2 linked regions of the Mangrovibacterium diazotrophicum genome follow. The protein of the gene in region 1 interacts with the protein of each later gene in a pairwise test. Links are inferred from orthologs where the notes say so. Each region holds a gene or a part of one and is shown in the gene's direction. Other genes may lie near its edges.

The links.
Region 2: the proteins of ligA (region 1) and leuS interact in binary tests that used the Escherichia coli proteins (3 or more experiments, as listed by UniProt). The link is inferred for Mangrovibacterium diazotrophicum from one-to-one orthologs.

Annotation. Positions count from the first base shown.
Region 1 is NZ_RAPN01000002.1:298,306-302,929, forward strand. Bases 1,614-4,553 are described here. They hold ligA (NAD-dependent DNA ligase LigA), read left to right. Parts: upstream 1,614-2,050; coding sequence 2,051-4,057; downstream 4,058-4,553. Other genes in these bases: BC643_RS17380 (DUF4255 domain-containing protein), read right to left, coding at 1,614-1,660; BC643_RS17390 (DUF6913 domain-containing protein), read left to right, coding at 4,198-4,553. In the rest of the region: BC643_RS17375 (hypothetical protein), read right to left, coding at 1-1,025; more of BC643_RS17380, read right to left, coding at 1,022-1,613; more of BC643_RS17390, read left to right, coding at 4,554-4,624. UniProt on the Escherichia coli protein: DNA ligase that catalyzes the formation of phosphodiester linkages between 5'-phosphoryl and 3'-hydroxyl groups in double-stranded DNA using NAD as a coenzyme and as the energy source for the reaction.
Region 2 is NZ_RAPN01000005.1:182,410-192,897, forward strand. What follows is about bases 3,712-6,881. They hold leuS (leucine--tRNA ligase), read left to right. Parts: upstream 3,712-4,029; coding sequence 4,030-6,681; downstream 6,682-6,881. Other genes in these bases: BC643_RS21945 (hypothetical protein), read left to right, coding at 6,780-6,881. In the rest of the region: BC643_RS21920 (rhodanese-like domain-containing protein), read left to right, coding at 15-407; BC643_RS21925 (MFS transporter), read right to left, coding at 404-1,609; BC643_RS21930 (pyruvate kinase), read right to left, coding at 1,626-3,152; BC643_RS21935 (isoamylase early set domain-containing protein), read right to left, coding at 3,311-3,616; more of BC643_RS21945, read left to right, coding at 6,882-7,277; BC643_RS21950 (SDR family oxidoreductase), read right to left, coding at 7,326-8,741; BC643_RS21955 (DUF4405 domain-containing protein), read left to right, coding at 8,904-9,728; BC643_RS21960 (YitT family protein), read left to right, coding at 9,919-10,488.

The DNA of each region.
Region 1 (4,624 bases):
AAACTTTCGCCGGACAAAATAACAGCAGGAAACTCTTCCACTCCGCTGTAACTCATACCTATTGAATTTCCTGCTGGTCCTGTTGCATCAGCTGCAATTTTCAGGCTTGCGTAAGCACGGCTAAATTGATTTATGCTGTAAGGGGTTCCCGTAGTGGCCCCGTTGTCGTTTATTGAAATGGTATCGGAATTGAAATCGATGTTCGAGCATTTGTTGACCACAAAATATTTCCACACGGTGCTGGCACGCCGAAACTGTAGCCGATATTCCTCCGTCGGCCCATACAGATGCCCGCTTCCGGTTTCGTAGACCAGTTCGACCACACCCAAAATCTGCTGCCGGGCCAAACTGTCATCCACATAAATTTTTTCCTGCAACAGCGTCGTTGTTCCGGCCTGATCCAAAACTGTAATTGTATATCTGCCACTGATCTTGCTTCTCAAATCAACTTGAACGTTAAATTCATTAACCGAAGAAATCGTCAAATTCAGCGTAATAGGAAAAGGAACGCCGTCGGTGTCCTTCCCAACAGAAACGGGTGTACCTGCCGAATCGGTAACCTGAAATTTGACCACTGCCGGATTTCCGCTGACCCGAAAGGCGTAAGTAAATAGCTTGGCCCGAAGCGAATCCAGTAGACTGTGCCCGATGATCTCAGGATTGGCTGAATTCGACGAAGCTGCCACCGGCGAGTTTGTCAGGTAAAGGATTTTGCCGGAACTGTATTTTCGGCCGGGCGATTCATCCAATTGGGTCAAATTCAGGAAAGCAGGCAAATTAGTACATCTCAATGCAAATACGAAATGCTGATTCCCGGGCAACTCAACCAGAGGAGAAATACCATCTTCTACAGCCCGGTACAAAACAGTAATCCCGTGCGGAAGCCGCTTGAACAGCATCTTACCATTTTGCAGCAATCGCGCTGTTTCAGCCGTCGGGTCCAGGCGCACAAAACGATCCTGCCCGTCTTTGAAATATTCGTGCGCTACGTTTAGGTTGAAAAGTCGATGGTAGTTAATGTTCATTGGCTCTTGGTTTTACTATCGATACGAATATGCTCGATTGGAGCCGCAATGCCCGAAACTTGTCGTTCCTGGAAGGAAACGATCTTCAGTTTGTAGAGTACCGAGGGCAGATATTTTGCCCCAACCACAGTCCAGAAGTTGTAGAGTTGTTCAAAGGAATAGGAATACAATTCGATCACCAGACGTCGGAGATTGGGATCGTAATCAGCCAAAGCCGGCGAATTTTCCTGTGTGAAAACATTCTTTGCCTGGAAAAATGAAATGACAAACGAAAGCTGTTTCAAGCCCTCAACGTAATCGTCGGAAGAATCATTTGCCTTCTTGTCCTGGAAATTGGCAGAAATCAACACGTAAAGATTCAGCTTGATTTCCGGATTCAGGTATTCAACATTCCCGGAGTTATTAACCAGTGAATTTCGTTGGTCTTTGTAAACCCGCTCCTCTTCAATATTAATTAACGACACCCCAAGCGACTTGTCCGGGATAATTACCCCGTTACTCTCCGTGGCCACGCTCGTTAAAAATACCCGGTCAACGCCCGGCGTACCGGTGCGCAGTTGGAGGTATTGATTCAATTCGTTGGTAATAAAAGAAAGCGCTGTGTGTATCATTGCCTGCAAATAATGCTTTTTCAACCTTTGTTTTTTGAGAACTCCCAACAGTTGTTTTCAGGACACATTTTGGCGAAAAATATCGGCCCAAAGACCGCTGTCCGGAGCAACTTATTGTCAAAAATCCCTTTAGTGAAGCGAGGTTTTAGGAAAGGTAATCTGATCTCTCCACTACTTCAATCCCGTTTCTAATCGCGTTATTCCTATAAAATTACCAGGTTTCAATCCCGTATTCAATCCTCATTTTTGATGATTTTTCAGACAATTTTATCTTAAATAGAAAGCCTATCTTCAAATACTTTGCAAACCGCAGATTGAAGCCGTGCTTATTCCGGCATATTCCGACTCGAAATCTGATTTAGAGGACGACGCTTCTAATCGGATTTTGTATTTTAGGGCAAATTTTTATCATCGATGAACCCAGAAAAGGCTAAAGAAATAATTGGCGCGTTGCGCCACGAATTGGAAGAGCATAACTATCAATATTATGTGCTGTCGAACCCGACGATCAGCGATTACGAATTCGACATGAAGTTGAAAGAACTGGAAAAACTGGAAACCGAATTTCCGCAGTTCTTCGATCTGAATTCGCCAACGCAGCGTGTTGGAAGCGACCTCAACCAGGAATTTGTACAAGTGAAACACCAATACCCGATGCTTTCGCTGTCGAATACCTACTCCGAAACGGAGTTGATTGATTTTGACCAGCGCATTAAAAAACTGATTGATGAGCCTTACGAATTTGTTTGCGAGCTGAAGTTTGACGGAACATCGGTGAGCCTGATTTACGAAAACGGCAGCCTGTTGCGTGCTGTTACCCGCGGTGATGGAGAAAAAGGCGACGATGTAACCGCCAATGTTCGCACCATCCGCAGTATTCCGCTGAAACTAAAAGGCAACGATTTCCCGGCAGCTTTTGAAATGCGCGGTGAAATTTTATTGCCGTTTGCTGTATTTGCCGAATTGAACCAGGCACGCGAAGAAGCCGGCGATATGCCTTTTGCCAATCCGCGAAATGCCGCGTCGGGAACACTGAAAATGCAAAACGCTTCGGAAGTTGCCAAACGCAAACTAGATGCCTATTTCTATTACCTGCTCGGCGAAAACCTGCCGGAAGACGGGCACTACGAAAATCTGGAACGGGCTAAAGCTTGGGGATTCAAAATATCGGAACACACCAAAAAATGTGCAACCATACAGGAAGTCATCGACTTTATCAATTATTGGGATACCGAGCGCTTTAACCTGCCGGTAGCCACCGACGGTATTGTAATCAAGGTGAACTCGCGCCGTTTACAAAACAACCTCGGGTTTACTGCAAAATCGCCCCGCTGGGCGGTGGCTTACAAATTTAAAGCTGAACAGGTGAGCACCACGCTCGAGTCGGTTAGCTTCCAGGTTGGACGCACCGGTGCTGTGACCCCGGTTGCAAACCTCACCCCTGTCCTGCTCGCCGGAACAATCGTCAAACGTGCCTCCTTGCACAATGCCGACATCATCAATAAGCTCGATCTGCATTTCGAGGATGTTGTTTATGTGGAGAAAGGCGGCGAGATTATTCCGAAGATTGTGGATGTGAACGATAGTCTGCGCAAACCTGAGGCTCAGAAGGTGGAATTCATTCACAACTGTCCGGAATGTGGTACACCACTGGTCCGTCGCGACGGTGAAGCAGCGCATTACTGCCCAAACGAAACGGGCTGCGCGCCGCAGATCAAAGGAAAAATTGAACACTTTATCAGTCGTCGCGCCATGGATATTGATGGCTTGGGACAGGAAACCATTGAACTGCTCTACCAGCAGGGATTGATTCACAACAGCGCCGACTTGTATGAGTTGACCGCCGAACAACTGATTCCGTTGGAACGCATGGGCGAAAAATCAGCCGAACGCATTTTGAAAAGCCTGGATACTTCGAAAAACGTTCCTTTCGAACGTGTACTTTTTGCATTGGGAATCCGTTTTGTCGGCGAAACCGTTGCTAAAAAGCTGGCGCAAAAAATGGTCAGCATCGAAGCAATCGAAGCTGCAAACTTGGAGGATCTGACCAATATTGACGAAATTGGCGGTAAAATTGCCGAAAGCGTTTTGGCTTATTTTCAGAATGAGCAAAACGTAGAACTCATCAACCGGCTGAAAGCACAGGGACTTTGTTTCGAGCTGGATCATACGATTTTGAGTGAACGCAGTGACAAACTGGAAGGACTGAGCATCGTCATTTCCGGAACTTTCGAAAAATACTCGCGTGACGAGTTAAAAGACATGATCGAAAAGAACGGAGGGAAAAACGTCGGCTCCATTTCCAAGAAAACCTCTTACCTGCTGGCTGGAAGTAATGTCGGGCCATCAAAAATGGAGAAAGTCGAGAAATTGGGCATCCCGATAATTTCAGAAGACGAGTTTTTAAAAATGATTGAGTAAGCCTTCAGCGATTGGCTGAACAAAAAATACAGAGAAATCGAATGTGATTTCCGGTTATCAAAACTTGTGGATTTTTCGAATTTGATTACCAACGACCGGACGTTAATCACAAACAAATTCTTATTTTTGCGCACGTTTATATGGGATTAAAAAAGAGAGTAGTTTATTGGCAGCTTGGTCGCCTGGTAAAATCCAGACGACGCACCAAGAAATTCGTCAACCTGAACCACGCGCAAAACGTGGGAATAATTTGGAACGAGAATGATCGGGCTGCGTACGAAATGCTGAAGAAATATCTGAGCGACCATAAGATCCAGTGTAAAGAAATTTGCTATTCAACGGATCAGCGCGAGATTACTTTCAGCCCAAAAGATTTTACGTTCTTTGGTAAATCCAAAAAACCGGCTGTTGACGAATTTATCAACGAACGATTTGATTTGCTGCTTGATATCAGTTTGGCCGACAGCTTGGCTGTTCAAATTGTTCGGGCGCTTTCGCTAGCATCGTTTAAAGCCGGATGGAGTTTAGCGACTCCCAATTATTTCGATTTCAGTGTCGATGTCAGCC
Region 2 (10,488 bases), on another replicon or contig:
GGAAACTACGCACCATGAAAGAACAAATTGCCTTCTACAAACAGAAATTACAATACGAAACTGACGCCTGGGATTTAGCTGAAGCACTCAAAAAGAAAAACGACATCATCGTCGTGGATGCCCGCTCGGCTGAAGCCTGGGACAAAGAACACATTCCCGGCTCAATCAATTTCCCGCATCGCGAAATCAACATCGAATCGACGGAGAAACTCGATCGCGCAAAGCTTTACGTCACTTATTGCGACGGCATTGGCTGCAATGCCTCAACGAAAGCCGCTTTTCAACTTTCCAGATTGGGATTTCGAGTGAAAGAATTAATCGGTGGACTGGAATGGTGGAAGCGCGATGGCTACGAGACACAAGGGAAGTTTGCAGAAAACAAAGAATTTACCAACTGCGGGTGCTAGCCGGCTTTTGATTTCTGTGTCACAGCATCTTCCTTCGACGGATTCACCAGGATCAGAATCAGCAAAAACATCAATACAGCAACGGCGGCACCTCCGGCAAAGGCGGTGCGAATTCCTCCAAATTCGTAAAAAACACCAATCAGCAGCGGCCCCAAGGTTTGTCCAACCCGCAACACCATCGAATTTAGCGACATAAAAGCGGCCCTCTCCTGGATTGAGGCCAAACCAACCATCATATTCTGCAAAGCCGGAATCAAAACGCCGTGCCCGAGCCCGAAAACGACGATCCCGGTAATAATGCTGCCCCAATTGAAAGATCTTCCCAATATGAGCATCGACACCAAATAAAACATACTTGCAAACAGCAGTTGCTTTTTCGGACTGAGCAGCCTGTTAATCCTGGGCATCTGAAACGAAGTGAGCGCAGTTACTGCCGACATCAGCGACATGGCTCCGCCGATAATCACCGATCCCGAATCCAGGCGCGAACGCAACAACAGTGGGAAATAAGTCAGATAGGCCCCATACAAAATCACAAACAACAAAATGTTAGCACCGAAAAGTCCCCAGACAATTTTCCGATTCACCGTTTGCCAAACATTGGAAAAATAAGTGCTCAATGTGGTCTGTCCCGCAGGTTCGGGGTTGTGCAAATAGAGCAAAACCAAAATTGCCAGAGGTACCGATAAAATCGGAAGGAGGAAAACAAATTGCCAGCCCATGACAGTCAACAGTCCGCCAATGGCAGGATAGGATGCCGTGCCGATGCTCAACACGCTGGCATTATAGCCCATAGCAGCCACACGGTCGTTACCGGAGAATAAGTCACCAATCAGGGTAATATTGATACTTGCCAAGCTGCTGGCTCCAACACCTTGGACAAAGCGCAACAGCAGCAACCAGTAAAAATCGCGGACAAAGAAACAAGCAAAACCGGCCAACCCGAACAAGACCAGCGACGGAATCAAAATCACTTTTCGACCTAAACGATCCGCCAAAATACCGGTAAGCGGAGTCAGGAAAATTCCGGGCAGCGTAAAAGAAACAATCAACCAGCCAACCTGCCGGGCGGTGATATGGAAATACTGAATCACTTCCGGAAAAGCCGGCGTAATACTCGCCACGCCCATCACAGCAACGAGCGTCACCCCAAAAATCAACTGTAAATTCCTATTTTCGATGATTGATTTTCGATGCGGCATAGTCAGTCTCCTTTTATTATTTGATCATATCGACTCCCCGATTTCGTTGATCCAGAAAGCGCGAAGCAACATTCAACGGACGAAGCGTTCCCTTTTTCTTATACTGATGTGCTTCCATCCGCCCCAGGATACTCGACAGAATCCGAACGGTCTCAACAATATGATCGCCCTTGTTCAGCATCACACATTCGGAACGAGCCGACATCGACGCATCAGTAATTTCGGCACGGGTTGCAATTCCTTCTTTCGCCAGGTGCTCAAAAACCTGTGTGGCCCAAATATTTGGGATGAAAGCTGCCTCACAAAGCCACAACAACATTTCCTGCACTTCCGAAATCCGCTCCGGTCCCAACTCAACAGCCAGATCGCCACGGGCAATCATCAGCCCGATATTTGGACTCCGCATCGCTGTCAAAATAAGTTCCGGCACATTGCTGAACGCTTCTTCATTTTCAATTTTCAGCACCACGCCAATATCTTCCCGACCGTGTTCTTTCAGTTTTTGCTGAAGAAATTCAACATCGGCGGCAGTTCGTACAAACGAGTAGCCCAACAAATCAGCATGTTTCAGGATGAAGGGGAGATTTTCAAGGTCTTCATCCGGCAGCGACGGCAGGTTCAACTTGGTATCCGGCAAATTAATTCCTTTCTCTGCCTTCAGTTTCGTTCCGCCAACTTTCGCTTTTACGATTTTCACCAAAAACGAATCCGGCAGAACAGCTTCAATCATTCCGCCAATCTTTCCGTCGTCAAACCAAATTCGTTCGCCAACTTTCACATCAGCAACTACCGAAGCGATTGAAATCACAACACTCGCTTTTTCGGATCCAAAAACCATATCGTTTCGCTCGGCGACGTCAACACGCAAGTAATCTCCGGCCTCCAGTCGAACGAAATCTTTCGAGCCTGCATTTTCGCCCAAGCGGACGATCTGCTCCGTACGTAACTTGGGTCCGGGAAGATCCATATAAACTTTGCAATCGCGCTTGGTCTCCACTGCAATTTCGCGAACATTTGCAGCCATTCGGGCCCATTCGGTTTGCGAATCGTGACTACAGTTTATCCGGGCATTTTCCATCCCCGCATCCATCAGGTCACGAATCAGCTGCTTATCTTCGGCAGCCGATGTTGGCAGCGTTACCATGATTCGGGTATGAAAGGGTTGGTTCGACTTGCCCAAAAGCCGATCGGTGTTTTCATCCAAAACATGAAGACTCTTGAAATAATTGACCGGATGTTCGCCAAGCCCAAAGCGCCCCTGAAAGGACTGCCCAACGTACAAATGAAGAAAATACAGGATATTTTCGATATTGGCCAACACATAACGTTCGGAGTGACCGATTGACGACAAGCCCAGCGCCGACAACTCCTCCTGAATGGGGCGCAACTCGAAAGTTCGTAGCCGCAGGTAGCGGACAAAGTTCCGGGCCGAGTAATGATAATTCGGGTGAACGGAATCAATCAGTGGCTTGTATTCTGTTTCACAAGCTAAAATTGACTCTCTTATTTTCAGCAATTGATCGATTAATTCTTCTATTGTCATAGCATCACAGTGTTCTCAACCAAAGATAAACACATTGTTCTGCTTTTAACAAAAAGTCGAAATAAATTGCTTTTGCTCCGGAAACCTAAAAATGAAAGCAGGTTGCCGATCTTTAAAAAATCGACAACCTGCCTGCCTATTATCTAAGTCTGTTTATCTTACACGCTTAAAACACTGTTTTCGCCACCAAAGCTGTTAGCTGCGTAGCCGTCTGCTTCAGGGTCGTTATACCAGTCTTGCCCGCCAACCAGGTAACGGAACTCATAGGTTTTACCGGATTCTATTTCAACAACACCGGTAAATTCACCACTTTTCAATTTATTCAGCGGGGTTTCAATCGGATCCCAATTATTGAAATCTCCAACAACAGTAACTGTATCTGCCCCGGCGGCCATCTCTTTTGACACACGGAATGTAACCTTACAAACCGGCTTTGATTTTAACATTTGTTTCTTTAGACTCATACCAATAACAATTTTCTATTAACGTAATCACTTGATTTTAAAAACTAAAAATAGAATACTCAAAAAGATATCGGTTTTCATTTTCTTTCAAAACAGTCATTTGTTCGCAATAACTTAATATTTCCCTACTTTTCAGTAAATCATTCAGGATGTTATTGTTAACGCGACAATATAAAATAGTGCAAACCTGATCATTTTCCGGAGCGAAGCGATTACTGCCTGCAGCTTTTAGATGAGCTCCACCGATTTAAGTCATATTTTTCAACACCTAGTCTACGCAGTTTTTTCTATCTTTGCGCCTCAGTTTTAAGTGGTAACATGAATGGTGAAAAATGTCACCGCCAAAAAACCACAACTAACATTGTTTAACACAAAGGTCGGCGACCTTAAAATGCTTTTAACCAACCAATACCATGGAATACAAATTCTGGGACATTGAGCCGAAATGGCAAGCTTACTGGGAGGAGAACAAAACCTTCAAGACGGAAAACGATTTTTCGAAACCGAAATATTATATCCTCGACATGTTCCCTTATCCGTCAGGTGCCGGGCTACACGTTGGACACCCCGAAGGTTACACAGCAACCGACATCATCAGCCGTTACAAACGCATGAAAGGGTTCAACGTGCTTCACCCCATGGGGTGGGATGCGTTTGGTTTGCCGGCCGAGCAATATGCCATTCAAACGGGAACGCACCCTTCGATTACAACCCAGAAAAACTGCGACAACTTCCGTCGCCAGATTAAAACCCTGGGATTGAGTTACGACTGGGATCGCGAGATTAACACAACCGATCCGAAATATTTCAAATGGACACAGTGGATCTTCACCAAACTGTACAATACGTATTTTGATGCAGAACAAGGAAAAGGTCGCCCAATTAGCGAACTGCCAATTCCGGCTGAAGTAAAAGCTGAAGGTGACGCTGCTGTTAACCAATACATCAGCAAAAAACGTTTGGCCTACTACGATAATGCCCAGGTTTGGTGGTGTCCGAACTGTAAAACAGTTTGTGCCAACGAAGAAGTGTTGACCGACGGATCGCACGAAAAATGTGGACACCAAGTGAATCGCAAAAACCTGAAACAATGGCTGCTTCGCATTCCTCACTACGCGCAACGTTTGTTGGAAGGTTTGGATGAACTGGACTGGCCGGAAGGTGTAAAAGACATGCAGAAAAACTGGATTGGTAAATCGACCGGTGCGGAAGTTGACTTCGCATTGGAAGGCATCAACCAAAAGCTGCGCGTGTACACCACTCGTCCTGACACGCTGTTCGGAGCAACTTACATGGTTATTTCGCCGGAACACCCAATGATGAGCGAAATAGTAACCGCCGATAAAAAAGAAGAAGTTGAAAAGTACATTCAGGCTGCTGCTTTGAAATCAGACCTGGACCGTACCGAGCTGAATAAAGATAAAACCGGTGTATTTACCGGCCGCTACGCCACCAACCCGATCAACGGAAAACAAATTCCGGTTTGGGTGGCCGACTACGTGTTGATGGGTTACGGAACCGGAGCCATCATGGCTGTTCCGGCGCACGACACCCGCGACTTCGAGTTTGCTGAAAAATTCGAAATTCCAATCATCTGTATCCTCGATCCGAAAGATGCGGAAGCTGAATTGCGCGATCAGGTTTTGGCCGGCAAAGCCTGCTGGACCGAAGATGGCGCCTACATTAACTCAGCCAGCGCCGAAACCGGTATCGACATCAACGGACTCAACAAAAAAGAAGGGATCGCGAGAGTGATTGGCTGGTTGGAAGAACAAGGAATTGGTAAAGCAACTGTCAACTTCAAACTGCGCGACTGGTTGTTCAGCCGCCAACGTTATTGGGGCGAGCCGTTCCCGGTTATCCACTGGGAAGATGGCGAGATTGAACTGGTAGATGAAGATCTTCCGGTAACCTTGCCTGAACTGGAAAAATTTGAACCGGGTGAGGGTGGTGAATCTCCGTTGGCCAACGCCGGCGACTGGTTGACTGTGGTTGACAAAAACGGCCGCAAAGGTCGTCGCGAAACCAACACCATGCCGCAATGGGCGGGCTCGTGCTGGTACTACCTACGCTACATCGACCCGAAAAATGACGAATCGATTTTCGACCCGAAAGTAGAAAACTACTGGATGCCGGTCGACCTGTATATTGGCGGTGCCGAGCACGCCGTGCTGCACTTGCTGTACTCGCGTTTCTGGCACAAAGTGCTGTTCGACCTGGGAATCGTTTCAACCAACGAGCCGTTCCAAAAGCTGTTCAACCAAGGAATGATTTTGGCATTTGCTTACGAGACCAAGACCGGTGCCAAAATTGCTTCGGATTTGGTTGAAGAAAAAGAAGGCAAATATTTCCACATCGAGACCGGCGAAGAGCTGCGCCAGATTGTGGCAAAAATGTCGAAGTCACTGAAAAACGTGATCAACCCCGACGATGTGGTTGAGAAATACGGAGCCGACTCGTTGCGTCTGTACGAAATGTTTATGGGACCGCTGGACGACACCAAGCCTTGGGCCGAGAACGGCGTAAAAGGAGTGTTCGGATTCCTGGGCCGTGCTTACCGTTTCTTCGGAAACCTCGACAATATTGTGGAAGGCGAAGAAGACAAGGAAATGGCGAAGTTGTTGGCACAAACGATCATCAAAGTTGGCGACGACATTGAAAACCTGAAGTTCAACACCGGTATTTCAGCCTTGATGGTATTGAACAACCTGGCCATGAAAAAAGGCAAAGTAACCAAAGCGACAGCCGAGACTTTTGCAAAAATTCTGGCTCCTTACGCGCCTCACCTTGCCGAAGAATTGTGGCAAATGTACGGCAACACCGCAACCTTGACTTACGAACCGTGGCCGGTAGCTGACACCAGCATCCTGGTGGAAGACACGTTCGAATACCCGGTTTCATTCAACGGCAAAGTGCGCTTCAAACTGGCAATGCCGGTTGATGCCGCCAAAGATGCCATTGAAAAAGCGGTGATGGAACACGAAGCTGCACAAAAGTGGCTTGATGGTAAAACACCGAAAAAAGTCATTATCGTACCGAAAAAGATTATCAATGTGGTTTTATAAATACCACATCTACAAAATATTGAAAAGATCCGGGCCATTATTGGTTCGGATCTTTTTTGTTTAGTACATTTATTCAACCAATCAACTATCCCCAAACAATGAAAACAATTCTTCTGCAACTAATTTTAGCATTCTGCGCAGCATTAACAACACAAGCACAAGATTATAACTCAATCAGATTAACCCATTTAAAAAACCAGCTGAGTTTCGAGATTGAACGAGGAGCAAAAGTCGTTATTACAACAAGTGACAACCGGATAAAAGGGAAAATCAGCCAAATACAAGATGACGCTTTAGTGATTGGAACAGACACAATCACATTTTCGGAAATCAATATTTTATTTGCAAAAACATATTCTTCCAAAACATCCGGAGTACTGCTCAGTATTTTAGGAGGTTCTCTGGGTACAGCGGGAATCTATGGTACAGGAGTCGCAATTGTAGAGGGAGGCTACTCACGTTTAATTCTACTTTATTCGCCCGCCCTCATAACAGTAGGCACCATTATAACCATCAAAGGCGTCCAAATGCTGAGTCGCGGAAAACGCTTCAAGAAAACGAAATGGGATTTCAGCCCAACAATTGTGGCCCAATAATCTCTTCGACTGCTGAAAACCAAAAAAAATATCTGCTAAGCCCTCAGGCTATTCTGTCAATTTCCGGATTAGGCCGCTGAAAATGTAGCCATGGAATGGATAAACCATTGCCCAGTACAAACGCCCGCCAACTCCTTTGGGGCGGAATGTCGCCGTTTGTACCAACTCGTCTCCCTGTATCCGAAATTCCAGCCAAGCCTCCCCCGGAATCTTCATTTCAGCCAGCAGAAGTAAACGTCCCTCTTCGCGATTGGCATATAAAACCCGCCAAAAGTCCAGCGTATCACCCGCTTCAATTTTATCGATACTCGTCCGGCCGCGGCGCAAACCAACGCCCCAAGTTAGCTCATCCATAAATCCACGGATTCGCCACAACCAGTCGCCATGATACCAGCCATTGTCGCCACCGATTCGCCAGATCCGCTCCACACAAGCCTCGATATCCCGAATTCGCCGCCGCCGCACATCGCGGTAACAACCAAAGCGGGGAACATTGATAAAATCGGAGATTTGGTAATTCAGCCGCCCGCTGATCGTGGAATCTTTCCAGCTCGAAACAATTTCGTTTTGCTCAATCTTTTTGAAGGCCTTAACAATGGCATCCTCGTACGACAGTGGTTGAATTCCGAGCATCTCGGTTAATCGCTGATCCTTGGCTACCACTTCAACCTTCATGCTGTCCACCAAAGCACAGGCTAATTTATAGGACGTTGATGTGACGAAATAGAGCCAGTACGAAGACAGCCGCGGCGTCATCACCGGAACAACGCCGATGTAGCGCTTCAAACCGCGGACACGGGCAAACTCCAGCAACATCTCTTTATAAGTCAAAATCTCGTTCCCGGAAATATCGAAGCTTTGCTTGTAGGTTTCCTCGCGCCCCAACACACCCGTTAAAAACTGGATCACATCGCGAATAGCAATTGGCTGGCAGCGCGTATTCAGCCATTGGGGAGCAACCATTGCCGGTAATTTCTCCACCACGTCGCGGATAATTTCGAACGAAGCACTACCCGAACCAATGATAATTCCGGCCCGAATCGTTGTCAGCGCATAATCACCGAGCGCCAGTTCATCCTCAACCGTTTTTCGCGATTGCAGGTGCTTGGATAAAGTCTGCGAATTGACAATACCACTCAAATAAATCACCTGCCTGACACGAGTCGCGTGCATGGCATCCCGGAAATTAACAGCCGAGCGCCGCTCCAGCTCATCAAAATCACTTGCCGTCGACATGGAATGTACCAGGTAGTAGGCAAAATCAATATCCTCCGGAATATTTTGCAGCGACTCCCTGTCGGTCAAATCGTTCTCGATTACCTCAATCTGTTCCCGAATGGATTTTACCGGATTGAAGCGCTGAACATCGCGCACACTACACACCACCTGGTGACCTTCGTTCACCAAAACAGGCAGCAATCTTTTTCCGATATATCCGGTTGCCCCGGTCAATAGTATCTTCATAAAATTAGAAGGATTCAGCGCTTTTATCCTAAAACGGCAAACAGGGGTGCACGGTTGCAGTCGTCCTAAGTTCCGAATAAAAAAGAGGACGTCCGCCCGCAAGTTTTCGAACTTATTCGTGTCCAATCGCCAAAACGAAAATCAACTTAAAAAGAATCAACAATGAAAAACAAATTCTCGTGGCGGGCATTTATCAGCTTTGGCCTCACTTACAGCCTCATCATCGTTCTTGTTTCCGGTTTAGTTTTATATGTTTCTCCTCCGGGACGCTACGCGCACTGGGTGAATTGGAAACTACTCGGTGCAACCAAAGAAGGTTGGCAAGCCATTCATACCATCTTTTCATTCGCTTTTGTTATCCTTTCCCTACTTCACCTGTTCAGCATTAACTGGAAAGCGTTTCTAAGTTACCTGCGAGCCAGAACAGAAAAAAGCCACAGCAAGAAACGCGAATTGGTATGGTCCAGTGTTGTAGTCGTCATCTTCTTTATCGGGACTGTCTTTTCTATTCCTCCTTTCAGCTCGGTCATGAATTTAAGTGAAAACCTGACGGCTTCTTGGGAAAAAACAGAGGAAACACCACCGGTTCCGCATGCCGAACTCCTCACCCTTGCCGAGCTGGACACACAATTACCAGACCTCAGCCTGGATCAAATTACCGAAAAATTGAAACGGCACAACATCGCTTTCGAAAACGCTTCGACACAAACCCTGCGCGAAATAGCCGAGCTAAACAACCAAACGCCAATGGAGATTTACGCGCAAATCACCCAAAAACCAGCTTCACAAATGCAGGGAAGCGGCATTGGCCGAAAATCACTGGAAACGATTTGCACCGAGCTAAATAAAAATGCAGACGACGTAATTTTACTTTTGGAAGACAACGCGATCATTGCAGACAAGGACCAAACGCTGCGCGCTATTGGCGATGAGAATGGCATCAGTCCGAAAGAAATCTACGATTTAATTAACCAGCCGCCTAATTAAAAATCAAGCGTCAGCATTTCATCCGGGGAACCCTCAGGTTAACTGACTCTTAAGCCGTTTCATAATCTTTTCTTAATTCCTTCACCAGATGATTTTTAGCAGGATTTTTTCATATTTTATATTCTTCATTTGCAGCCAATTTTAAAATCACGAAAAAACGGAGCGGAAACGCTACACATAAATTGCTAAAATGACTGAAGAACGTAAATTCAAGTTGAAGACCCTGCTTACTGATTACCTCATTATTACCGTGGGGATGTCGTTGTATGTTGTTGGGTGGACACTGTTCCTGATTCCTGCTGAAATCACCGGTGGAGGAATTAGTGGTGTATCGACAGTAATTTATTACAGCACCAAGTTTCCGATTGCGATCTCTTATTTTGTGATCAACGTTTTCCTGATCCTGGTTGCCATCAAAGTTTTGGGCGCCAGCTTCGGCGTGAAAACCATTTGGAGCATGCTCGTTGCAACGCTCCTGTTTTGGATCACCCCCGGAATGATCAAAGAACCACTGATTGATGACACTTTCCTTTCGGCTGTTTTGGGCGCCATGCTGGGTGGTATGGGAATCGGCCTGGTGTTCACGCGCGGTGGCAGCACCGGCGGAACCGACATCATTGCCATGATTATCAACAAATACCGCAACATCAGCCCGGGCCGGGTAATCATGTACTGCGACGTCATTATTATTGCGTCCAGTTACTTTGTTTTCCACTCGCCGGCAAAGCTGGTGTATGGCTACGTATCCATGTGGGTGGTC